DNA from 4 places in the Pseudomonas sp. MYb118 genome. Region 4 is predicted to be linked to each of the others. Evidence: riboswitches for the same ligand, from Rfam matches in the RefSeq annotation. Region 4 holds a riboswitch; each other region holds the start of a gene.

The links. Region 4 has a riboswitch for cobalamin ahead of cobW (cobalamin biosynthesis protein CobW). Riboswitches for the same ligand answer to the same signal wherever they lie in the genome.
Region 1: it holds a riboswitch for cobalamin, as region 4 does, so the genes downstream of both, ABVN20_RS04655 (TonB-dependent receptor) here and cobW (cobalamin biosynthesis protein CobW) in region 4, are expected to answer to the same signal.
Region 2: it holds a riboswitch for cobalamin, as region 4 does, so the genes downstream of both, cobO (cob(I)yrinic acid a,c-diamide adenosyltransferase) here and cobW (cobalamin biosynthesis protein CobW) in region 4, are expected to answer to the same signal.
Region 3: it holds a riboswitch for cobalamin, as region 4 does, so the genes downstream of both, ABVN20_RS25985 (ABC transporter substrate-binding protein) here and cobW (cobalamin biosynthesis protein CobW) in region 4, are expected to answer to the same signal.

Annotation. Positions count from the first base shown of each region.
Region 1 covers NZ_JBFRXN010000001.1:988,108-990,996, reverse strand. The annotation lists gene ABVN20_RS04655 (TonB-dependent receptor) at 1-1,389, opposite strand, end outside; cobalamin riboswitch at 1,496-1,704, opposite strand; gene ABVN20_RS04650 (autotransporter-associated beta strand repeat-containing protein) at 2,079-2,889, opposite strand, start outside.
Region 2 covers NZ_JBFRXN010000001.1:98,382-101,270, forward strand. The annotation lists gene ABVN20_RS00495 (sorbosone dehydrogenase family protein) at 1-586, opposite strand, end outside; gene ABVN20_RS00500 (hypothetical protein) at 650-1,234, opposite strand; cobalamin riboswitch at 1,391-1,606, shown strand; gene cobO (cob(I)yrinic acid a,c-diamide adenosyltransferase) at 1,688-2,299, shown strand; gene ABVN20_RS00510 (cobyrinate a,c-diamide synthase) at 2,296-2,889, shown strand, end outside.
Region 3 covers NZ_JBFRXN010000003.1:1,056,419-1,059,307, reverse strand. The annotation lists gene ABVN20_RS25990 (FecCD family ABC transporter permease) at 1-603, opposite strand, end outside; gene ABVN20_RS25985 (ABC transporter substrate-binding protein) at 612-1,625, opposite strand; cobalamin riboswitch at 1,753-1,948, opposite strand; gene ABVN20_RS25980 (TspO/MBR family protein) at 2,055-2,504, shown strand; gene ABVN20_RS25975 (cupin domain-containing protein) at 2,626-2,889, shown strand, end outside.
Region 4 covers NZ_JBFRXN010000003.1:573,785-576,673, forward strand. The annotation lists gene ABVN20_RS24045 (CbtA family protein) at 1-114, opposite strand, end outside; gene ABVN20_RS24050 (CbtB-domain containing protein) at 126-320, opposite strand; cobalamin riboswitch at 438-665, opposite strand; cobalamin riboswitch at 830-1,043, shown strand; gene cobW (cobalamin biosynthesis protein CobW) at 1,142-2,203, shown strand; gene cobN (cobaltochelatase subunit CobN) at 2,207-2,889, shown strand, end outside.

The sequences.
Region 1 (2,889 bases), on a different contig from region 4:
GGCCAGCAGGTCGTCGCGGTCGAGGTGCACCTGATCGCGGCGCGCACCGGTAATCAACGACAGTTGCTCGGTCAACTGCGTGCGGTTCTCGGCGAACAGCGAGAACTGCTTGGCCTGGTTGGCTTCGCGGGAGCGGTAAGGATCGGTGCTGACGTACTCGCCACCGCCCGAGCCGGACAGCGGCACGGTATCGGTGTAGACGTTGCCGAAATCGTGTTTGCGCACGAAGCGGATCGAATTGTAATCGGCGCCGACCACGGTCTGGCTGTCCAGGCCGAACAGCGAATGCTTGAGGGTGAACGACTGACGATCGCCGATCTGTTCCTGGGTCTGCTTGATGCTGATGAAGCTGCTGCGCCGCACCTGATCACCTGGCAGCCAGGTGTAGGTTTCGGCATTGCGCCAGCGCCTTTGCGTCTTGAGGAAATACAGCTGGTTGCTGGCGCTCAGGTTGTCGCTGATCACCCAGTCGGTCACCAGGCGCGTGGACTGGTCGTTGTAATGCACCGTGGCGTTATCGACGTTGTAGTTGTGATCGCGCAGGTGCTCGCTGAAGTGGCCATTGACCAGTGGCGTACCGAAATACTGCTGCGGGTCCTGGTCGCCGTAGTCGTGGCTGAAGGTGAAGCTCAGGTCATCGCTGGCCTGCCAGCGCAGCGAACCACTGATGGCGATGCTTTCGGAGTCGCCGCGATCGACCCAGCCATTGCTGGCCAGTTGATTGAGGTTCAGGCGATAACTCAGGGTGTCGGTCAGCGAGCCGCCGCTGTCCAGCGCGGCTTGACGGCGGTCATCGGAACCGTAGCCCAGGCGCACATGATTACGCACTTCGCCCTCGAACGGTTTCTTCGGCACCACGTTCACCACGGCGCCGGTCGCGCCCTCGCCGTACAGCACCGAAGCCGGGCCGCGCAGGATGTCGATGCGCTCGACCGACCAGGTGTCCACCGGGAACGTCACGGTGCCGGCACCGACGTACAGGCGTGTGCCGTCATAGAGTTGCATGGTCGAACTGTGCCCGGTGAAACCCCGCGCCGACAACGCCGTGCCGCCGTTGCCAGGGGTGCCGATGTTGGTGATGCCCGGGGAGCGGGTGACCGCATCCTGCACGGTCGCGTTGTTGCGCTTGAGGATCTGCTCGGAGCTGATGCTGGTCACGCTGGCCGGGGTTTCCAGCGGCGTCAGGTTGAGGCGCGAGCCACTGGTACTCGGCGTCAACAGGTCCGGTGGGGGTGTTTGCTCGGCGGTACCGGTAATCGCGGTAGCGGGCAGCGCCAGGGATTTGTCTTCGTCCGCCGCCAGGGTTGGAGCAGAGAGAAACACGCACGGGACAAGGCTTGCACGCAGCCAGGTGCCTTGCAGGGAATGGATCAGGGAATTACGGGACATGTCGTTCCACTTGAAGCAGGAATGAATGAATCCCGGAGGGAATAACGCATAGGGAATCGCAGGCGAGCGCGCCCACGGAACCGGCCTGCGCCCGCCCACCGCGGGTTTGCCAAACGATGCTTCAGGCCGGTCTCCGGGCTCGCGAGGGTCATGAACCATTCACCTTCCCATGCCGAGGCACAGTGGTCTGTCGAATGCTTCGCTCGCATACCGTTGCGGGGGCAGCGCCGGACTGATCATCGAAAAAATGACGAACCGGCTTCCCGTTTCACCCCATGCACGGCGGCATGGGACACCTGAAACAGGCGCGCAGGGGACCATTAAAATGACATCAGGTCAAGGAATCGACCGGGATTTTCTGGCGGTTCTTGATTTCAGACATGGCGCATGAGCACGCGGCCTGTATTGCCAGTTACCTGGTGTGGCGGCATACCGGGATTTATCACGCTCAACGGGTGAGCGTTTTCCGAGGATGTTCGGCTTTCGGAGGTGAAGAAACTTCGGGGGCGGGAGTGATCGTTGAGCTCTGCCGGTGGAGCGCTTTTTTGTGCTGTGCTTCAGGGCCTCATCGCGAGCAGGCTCGCTCCCACAATGGTTTGTGTTGATTCAAAGATATCAATCACACAACAAATCCACTGTGGGAGCGAGCCTGCTCGCGATGGGGCCCGCAAGAACAACTCACCCCTCAATCAGAACCCCATACTGAAACTCACCGTCATCGCATGGTCCTTGCTCTCGCTCGACAACTGCCCCGAATAACCAATCCCCAACTTCCCGCTTTCGCTGATCCGGAAATCCACCCCCGCTTCAACCACCGCGGCATCCTTGGCAATCGGTACCCCCTGGGTGCTGAACGAGGCGCCGCCGTCAATGAAGGTCAGGTCGGCATCAGGTTTGGTGTCGCCGAAGGCATGGCGCCAGCCTATCGAAGCACGCGGCGTGAACTCGCCGCCGCTGTCGAGCTTGATCACCTTGCCCGCACGCAGGCCCACGGTGGAGAACGTGATGTCCTGGTCGGCATCGGCCTTCAGTCGCCCTACCCCGCCTTTTTCCTTGGCGGTGTCGCTGTCGTAGTTGACATAGGAGAGACCGGCGAACGGTTCCAGGGCGATACCACCGGCTTCGATGGCATAACCGACTTCACCGAAGACCTGAGCGCTGCGGGCATCGTAGTGGGCTTTCAGGCGGTCGTTATAGGCGCCGACGCTGACGTCGCGCTTGCTCTCGATGTCATGCCAGCTATAGGCCGCACCGAGGCGCACGGCCAGGGCGTCGAACTGTGAGCTGAGATACGCGGCCAGGTGGTAGCTCTCCACCGTGGCATCGGAGCGGCGGTCGCTGGCGTCGATGTCGCTACGGGTGTAACCGGCGGCCATGCCGACGCGCCATTGATCATCGAGCTGCTTGTCGGTGCCGAGCATGAAACCGCTGAGGTTGCGGTCCAGGCTGGCGCTGTTGCTGTCGCCGTCGGACTCGCCCCAGGCTCCAAGTGCACGGGCC
Region 2 (2,889 bases), on a different contig from region 4:
GCAGATCCAGGACTTTGGTGGGCGCTGACTTGATCGTCGTGTCGCCCTCCTTGTAGTGAAAGCGCAGCAGGCTGTCGGTGTCGGCGACGTACAGATCATTGCCGACCAGGGTCATGCCAAACGGTGAGTTGAGGTTTTCCAGGAACACCGTGCGGGTTTCGGCGACGCCATCGTGGTCCTTGTCGCGCAGCAGGGTGATGCGGTTCGCGCTGGGTACGCCGGCGCCGGCGCGGCCCATGACCTTCTTGGTGATCCAGCCCTTGATACCCTTGCTGTCGTCAGGCTTGGGCGGTGCGTTGGTTTCGGCGACCAGCACATCGCCATTGGGCAGCACGTACAGCCAGCGCGGATGATCGAGACCATCGGCGAACGCGGCCACCTGGGTGCCGGGCGCCGCCGTGGGCCTGGCACCGGCCGGCCAGCCGATGGCCGGGGCGATGTTCATCGTCGGGAACAGGGTTTTGTTCGGTGGCGGCAATTGCGGCGCCGGGCCGGTGCCGTCGGAGACTTGCAGGGTGGAGGTTTCACCGCAGGCGGCGAGCCCTGCGGCGAAGGCGATGACAAGAACGGGCGGGAGCTTGCGCATGCTGATCTTCCTGTGAAGGCACCTGATCAGTAGAGAAGCGCAAGCCCGCGATGGTTCAACCGGTCAGCCGCGGGCTTCCTTGAACAGCACGGCGATGCCGGGATGGTAGTTGCCGGCTTCGTTGCGCAACTTGCGGTAGGCGTAGGGGAAGTACCAGGCCACGGCACAGGAGTGTTCCTTTTGCAGGTCATCGACCATGTCCTGCAACTCTTCCGGCGTGGCGCCGTGCTGGGCCTTTTGCGGTGCGACGAACAGGCAGCCCAGTTTCAGGTCGCTGGTGTAGCTGATGCGCTTGGCATCGCTGGTGATCTCCGCCAGCGCCTGGGTCAGGTTCAGGCTGTTGACCCGCGGCCAGCGCTGGGTCGCTTGCAGGTAGACGCGTGTTTCGCTGGAGGCGATGAACAGGTCGGCGCGCGCGTTGCGTTCGCCTTCTTCGATTTGCTTGCGGGTCTGGGTGTCTTGCAGGGTGACCATCTCGGCCATCCAGGCGGCGGCCGCGAGCAGGCCCAGGTTGGCTTTTTCGTCGTGCCAGTAAGGCGTGTCGTTATCGCCACGCACGGCGTTGTAGCGGTCGATACAGTCAAACCAGCGTTCCAGCAGCGGGCGCAGGAATTCCAGTCGCGGATTGCTGATGTTCATGCCTTGCATGGGACTCACCCTTGTTCTTGTGATGTTGGGTTTATGGCTCTTTGATATCACTGTTGAAAGTGTGGCACAAGATTGGCGTCATTTTATTGATCGACGGCAGTGATTCGTCTGTTGGCGCCCCCGGCTTTAATTGACGCTCCACCCCCAACCCTCTAACCTTCGCGGCTTGTTTCAGGTGCTCTGTGACCGCGGTCGACAGAGTGAAACAGGGAAGCCGGTGAGTGCGTGCACGATCCCGGCGCTGCCCCCGCAACGGTAAATGAGTGAAAGCTGTGTTTTGAGCCACTGTGTCGCAACCGACATGGGAAGGTGCGCAGCCAGGCGTGAGGCCGCTCATGAGCCCGGAGACCGGCCTGATTCAATCCAGCGGCATCACGGTGGGCGATGCCGGGCTTCCTGCCTTCTATTCTTGTGCCTGCCCGCCGTTTTTCAGCTTCAACGGAGAGCTCCCCCATGACTGATTCCCCTGATCGTGACGACCGCCATCTAGCGCGCATGCAGCGCAAAAAGGCCGTGATCGACGAACGCATCGCCAACTCGCCCAACGAATGCGGCCTGCTGCTGGTGCTGACCGGCAATGGCAAAGGCAAAAGCAGCTCGGCTTTCGGCATGCTTGCCCGCTCCATGGGCCACGGCATGCAGTGCGGCGTGGTGCAGTTCATCAAGGGGCGCAACAGCACCGGTGAAGAATTGTTCTTCCGCCGTTTCCCGGAGCAGGTGCGTTTCCACGTGATGGGCGAGGGCTTCACCTGGGAAACCCAGGACCGCCAGCGCGACATCGCGGCTGCCGAAGCGGCATGGGCGGTGTCCCGTGAACTGCTCAGCGATCCTTCGATCGGTCTGGTGGTGCTGGACGAGTTGAACATCGCCCTCAAGCACGGCTACCTCGACCTCGATCAAGTGCTCAGCGATTTGCAGGCGCGCCCGCCGATGCAGCACGTGGTGGTGACCGGCCGTGGCGCCAAGCCGGAAATGATCGAGCTGGCCGACACCGTTACCGAAATGGGCATGGTCAAGCACGCCTTCCAGGCCGGTATCAAAGCGCAGAAGGGCGTCGAACTGTGAGTGAGCCACGTCATTGCCCGGCGGTATTGATTGCCGCGCCGGCCTCCGGTCAGGGCAAGACCACCGTCACCGCCGCCCTGGCCAGGTTGCACCGCAACCAGGGGCGCAAGGTGCGCGTCTTCAAGTGCGGTCCTGATTTTCTCGATCCGATGATCCTCGAGCGCGCCAGCGGCGCGCCGGTGTATCAGTTGGACATGTGGATGGTCGGCGAGCAGGAAAGTCGACGCCTGTTGTGGGAAGCCGCTGCCGAAGCGGACCTGATTCTCATCGAAGGGGTCATGGGCCTGTTCGACGGCACACCGTCCAGCGCTGACCTGGCGCGGCACTTCGGTGTGCCGGTGCTCGGGGTGATTGACGGCACGGCCATGGCGCAGACTTTTGGTGCCCTGGCGCTGGGTCTGGCCCGTTACCAACCGGACTTGCCGTTCGCCGGTGTCCTGGCCAACCGTGTCGGCACCCTGCGCCATGCCCAATTGCTCGAAGGCAGCCTGACCGAAGGTTTGCGCTGGTATGGCGCGTTGTCCCGGGAAACCGCGATCGAGTTGCCGAGCCGCCACCTGGGCCTGGTCCAGGCCAGCGAATTGAACGAT
Region 3 (2,889 bases), 480 kb from region 4:
CGGTACGGCCAGCCACACCGACGGCCAGCGCACGCCACTGAGATTGCCCAGCAGCCAGAACAGAATGCCGCGGGCCTGTTCGGAACTGGCCGATTTGGTAATCAGAAACGCCGTCAGCGCATTGAACAACTGCGACCCGGCGATGCCCGCCAGGATAATCTGCCCGGTGCCACTGGAAGAGCCGCTGACCCGCGCCAACGCCACCACCAGCGCAAACGCCGCCATCGCCCCGACAAATGCCCCCGTCGACAACGTCAGCAACCCGGCCCCGACACCCAGCAGCGCCACCAGCACCGCGCCGGTCGATGCCCCGGCGCTGATGCCCAGCAAGTACGGGTCGGCCAACGGATTGCGCAGCAACGACTGCAGAATCACCCCGCAAGTCGCCAGCCCCGCACCGCACGCAGCCGCCACCAGGGCGCGGGTCAGGCGATAGTTCCAGACGATGCCTTCGTCGATGGGGTTCAGGACATAACCGGCATCCCACAGTTTGTTGGCCAGCACCTGGAACACCACGCTCGGCTCGATGGCCGTTTCGCCAATGGCCACCCCGGCGAGTACCGCCAGTAACAGCAGGGCCAATGCCAGCAGGGTTCGAATCAGGAGCGCAGTCATTTCGGCAGGTCGAAGCCGTCGATGGCGCTGGCCATTTGTTCAAGTCCCTCGAACATCCGTGCGCTGGCCTGCAGGGCCATGGCGTCGAGGATGATGATGCGGTTGTTTTTCACCGCGTCCATGTTGCGGGTGACCGGGTCGCTGCGCAGGAATGCCAGTTTCTTCTCATGGTCATCGGCGGGGAAACGGCGGCGGTCCATACGCGCGATCACCAGGAACGTCGGGTTGGCCTTGGCGATGGTTTCCCAGCCCACGGTCGGCCATTCTTCGTCGGATTCGACCACGTTGCGAATGCCCAGGGTGCTGAGCATGAAGTCCGGAATGCCCTTGTGCCCGGCCACGAACGGGTCGACGTTCATGTCGGTGCTGGAGAACCACACCAGCGCGCTGGCCTTTTTCACGCCTTTGTTCTGCACCTTGGCCACCGAAGCGGCCAGCTTGGCCTTGAGCTCGCCAACCCATTGTTCGCCCCGTGCCTGCACGTCGAAAATCTGCGCCAGTTGCTCGATGCTCTTGTAGAGGGTGTCGATGCGGAATGGCTCCAGGCGGGTGCCGTCGGCGCCGACCAGGTTGTCCTTGCCTTCGCAATCGGACGGCAGCAGGTAGGTCGGGATCTTCAGTTCATGAAACTGTTCGCGGGTGCCCACGGCGCCTTGCGGGCCGACCATCCACTCGAATTCCACGGTCACCAGTTCCGGACGCTTGCCGATCACCGCTTCAAAACTCGGCTCGTTATTGGCCAGGCGTTCGACCTTGTCGTTCTGTGCCTTGTACGCCCGCAGCACGTCGTTGAACCACAGCGAGGTGGCCGCCACTTTGTCACCCAGGCCCAGGCCATAAAGCATCTCGGTGCCGGCCTGGCCGATGGTCACGGTGCGGGTGGGGGCGTGCGCGAACGTGAGGGGAGTGCCGCAGTTGTCAATCGTCAGCGGGTATTGCGTAGGGGCGGCTTGCGCCAGGGCACACAGACCCAGGCCGGCGAACAGCGCGGTAAGGCGGGGCAACAGCATGAGGCAATCTCCATTTGAACCGTACGTTGAACGGGCGCGGTACGGGTCTGGAAACACACCATCGAACGCTGCGCTAAGGCAGGGCAAGGCCGGTCGGCAAAGATGTCCTCCCCGGACACCCCGCCGGTCAGTGATTTGCTTGGCCGGCAGGTCTCCTGACTGATGCGTCGTCGCCAGGCTCCAGCCTTCCCGGATCAGATCCAGTGGCCAACTTGGAGCAGGCTCGGCACCTACAGTTGCGGGGGCAGTTCCGATTGGCGCCAGGTGCGGCGCTACGGATTCCCTGTTAGTCCCCTTCGGGAACCGGCGGCGTATGGTAGTCGATCGGGCCGCCAAGGGGGAACGTGGTTTTTTTCACCCTCGGCGGGGTGAACTTTTAACGGGGCAAGGCACGTCCAAGTTGAAAATGAACCGAGACAGGAAGCGACCATGACCACGAACTTCTTCATCTTCCTCCTGGCCTGCGCGGCCGCGGCCAGCACCGGTATGCTGTTCAAGCCGGGCGAGTGGTATCGCTCACTGGTCAAGCCTGGCTTCACACCGCCCAACTGGGTCTTTCCCGTGGCGTGGACACTCATCTACCTGCTGCTGGCCTGGGCGGGCTATCGCCTGACCCTCATTCCGGGCAGCCAGACGGTGCTGGCGCTGTGGGCAGCGCAGATTGCGCTCAATACGCTGTGGACGCCGGTGTTCTTCGGCGCCCATCACGTGCTGGCGGGGATGGTGATACTGGTGGTGTTGTGGCTGGTGGTCGCGGCCATGGTGGTCATGGCGCTGCGCCTGGACATCATCACCGGGTTGATTCTGTTTCCCTACCTGGTGTGGCTGTGCGTGGCGGCCGCGCTGAATTTTTCCATCCTGCGGCTCAACCCGCGCTAGCCTGTTACGCCGTGTAAGAACTGAAGTGCCCGGGACGTGATTTATTCGCGTCCCGCGGAAAAATATCATCGCGTTCCAGTTCGCAGGCCGTGCCCTGCGACCGTCATCAGGGAACGCACACATGAATAACTCCGGCTCACGTCGCGCCATCGGCGCATTGCTCATCGCGGCCGGCGCCGCCCTCGCTGCCCCGGCCTGGTCCGCCGCGCTGGACAACAAACAATATTCGTCGATACGCAATGAAGACGTGCAATGGCAGGGTTTCGCGGCCTTTCCCGGCGCGGCGAAACTCGCGGTGATCGTCGGCAACCCAAGCCAGCCGGGGCCCTACGTGGTACGGGTGAAAGTGCCGGACGGCTTGAAGCTGATGCCGCATACCCATCCT
Region 4 (2,889 bases):
GTAGGTCTCGGCCTGCAGAATCAGCGGCGAAACCCAAAAGCTTTGCAGCAGGGTCAGCAGCAGGGCGGCCAGCAGGCCGGAAAACCCTGCGGTTTGCGCGATACGCTTGATCATGTCGTCAGGTCTCAATGGCACGGGAACGCGGCGCTGTGACGGGTATCGTGGGCAGCGTTGTGCACCGCCTCGATGTGCGAGAAACCGGCGAAGTAGACCAGGCACGCGCCCAGGATCGACGCGCAGACGGCGGCGGTCAGGCGTTGGGTCAGGGTGGTCGTGGTGGTGCTGGCGGATGTGTGGCCGGTGCTGCTGATGATCGACATGGCGCTTCCCTCTGTTCTGTCAGGGTGACGGGAGCGCATGCAGGGACCCTGCGTATCGGGCACGCAGAGGTTCGAACAGCGCCCGCCCACCGCGGGTTTGTTGTTTTCGTGATCGTAACGTCACGTTGTGTTGCGGGCCGGTCTCCGGGCTCACGAGGGGCTTGGACCAGAGCCCGAACCTGCAAGAATCGCCTTCCCATGCCGGTGGCCGGCACAGTGGCTGTGATTCTTCGCTCGCTTACCGTTGCGGGGGCAGCACCGGACTGACATGGCCTTGAGTAAAGCACATGATTCACCGGTTTCCCGTTTCACCCTGTGAAGGGCACCCGTAACAAAGTGTGTAGGAGAGCATGGGGCGGCTTTGCCGTCAATCGAGACCGCGTAGACCCCATCGCGGGCAAGCCCGCTCCTACAGTGGGTCTGCGTTCACCTCCCCCTGTAGGAGCGAGCTTGCTCGCGATGGCGTCCGACCTGCCAGCACAAGAATTTGACCCGCCCCAACACGATGCGTAGCCTTGTCCCCACGAGGTTCTTCGCCATTGGCGAAGCTAAGAAGGGAACGCGGTCGATGCCGCGGCTGCCCCCGCAACTGTGAACGGTGATGTTCGCTGCCACGCCACTGCAAACCCTGCACAACGGGTTCGCGGGAAGGCGCAGCGAATGCCGGGCCCATCGCCCGGCACACTGTCAGCCAGGAGACCTGCCTCGAAACAGATTCTCACTACAACCGGGCGGGGTGATCCGGTGGCGAAATGCTTGCGCGCACTTGGATTGCAGCGCTCGTCGTCCCGTATGCCCGCCACCTTGCCAAAGGGCATCCGATGAAAACACTGGCCAAACTCCCCGTCACCATCGTCACCGGCTTCCTCGGCTCGGGCAAGACCACCTTGCTGCGGCACATGCTCGACAACGCCGAAGGCCGGCGCATCGCGGTGATCGTTAACGAATTCGGCGAGCTGGGCATTGATGGCGAAATCCTCAAGCAATGCTCCATCGGCTGCACCGAGGAAGAAGCCGTGGGCCGCGTGTTCGAACTGGCCAACGGTTGCCTGTGCTGTACCGTCCAGGAGGAGTTCTTCCCGGTGATGCGCGAACTGGTAGCGCGCCGTGGCGATCTGGACCACATCCTCATCGAAACCAGCGGCCTGGCCTTGCCCAAACCGCTGGTGCAAGCCTTCCAGTGGCCGGAAATCCGCAGCGCCTGCACAGTTGATGCGGTGATCACCGTAGTCGACAGTCCGGCCGTGGCCGCCGGCACCTTTGCCGCATTCCCCGATCAAGTGGACGCCCAGCGCAAGCTCGATCCGAACCTGGATCACGAGTCGCCGCTGCACGAACTGTTCGCCGACCAACTGGCCAGCGCCGACCTGGTGATCCTCAACAAGGCTGACCTGATCAACGCCGAAGACCTGGCTCGTGTGCGCCAGGAAGTCGCCGAGGAACTGCCGCCAGCGGTGAAGATCATCGAAGCCAGCAGCGGTCGTCTGCCGCTGGATGTGCTGATCGGCCTGGGCGCCGGTTCTGAGGAGCACATCGACAGCCGCCACAGCCACCACGATCACCACCACGAAGGTGAGGACGATCACGACCACGACGCGTTCGACTCCATCTCCATCGAGCTGCCCCAGGCCGACGAAAGCCTGTTGCTCGATGCGCTGACCCAGTTGGTGGTGCAGCACGACATCCTGCGGGTCAAGGGTTTCGCGGCGATCCCGAACAAGCCGATGCGCCTGCTGATCCAGGGCGTGGGCACGCGTTTCGACAAGCACTTCGACCGTAAGTGGAACAGCGACGAAGCGCGCACCACGCGCCTGGTGCTGATCGGCCAGGAGCTGGACGCGGCGAAACTCGAAGCGCAGCTGCGCGCCGCGCTCAGCGTTTAACCCATGCACCTGCTCAGGACCCAGCCCGGCGGTTTCGTGTCGGATGACAACATTGCCGACCTTGGACAAACCCCCGCTGAGCTGGTGATCCTGTGCAGCGGCGACTCGAGCCTGGCCTTGCTCGCCGAAGCAGCGCAGCAACTGCCCGACGACTACCCCAGCGTGCGCCTGGCCAACCCGATGCAGGTGCAGAATCACGCCTCGGTCGACCTGTATGTCGACGAGGTGCTGCGCCATGCCAAGGTCATCCTGATCTCGTTGCATGGTGGCATTGCCTATTGGCGCTATGGCGTCGAGCAAATGATCGAGCTGTCGCGCCGGGGCGTGCAATTGATTCTGGTGCCAGGCGATGACCGTCCCGATCCCGAACTCAGTGACCTGAGCACGGTTGCTGCTCCAGACCGAGACCGGCTCTGGCATTACCTGCGCCAGGGCGGCATGGCCAACGCGCTGGACCTGTTTCGCTGCCTGGCCAATCGCTGGCTGGGCCGTGATTACGCGTGGGGCGAGCCGCAAACCCTGCCACGTACGGCGATCTACCACCCACGTAAAAGCCCGGCGGCCCTGAGCGACTGGCAAGCCGACTGGCAGGGCGGTCAGCCAGTGGCGGCGGTGCTGTTCTACCGCTCGCACTTGCAGGCGGCCAACACCGGGTTCATCGACGTGTTTTGCCAGCGCCTGCAAGC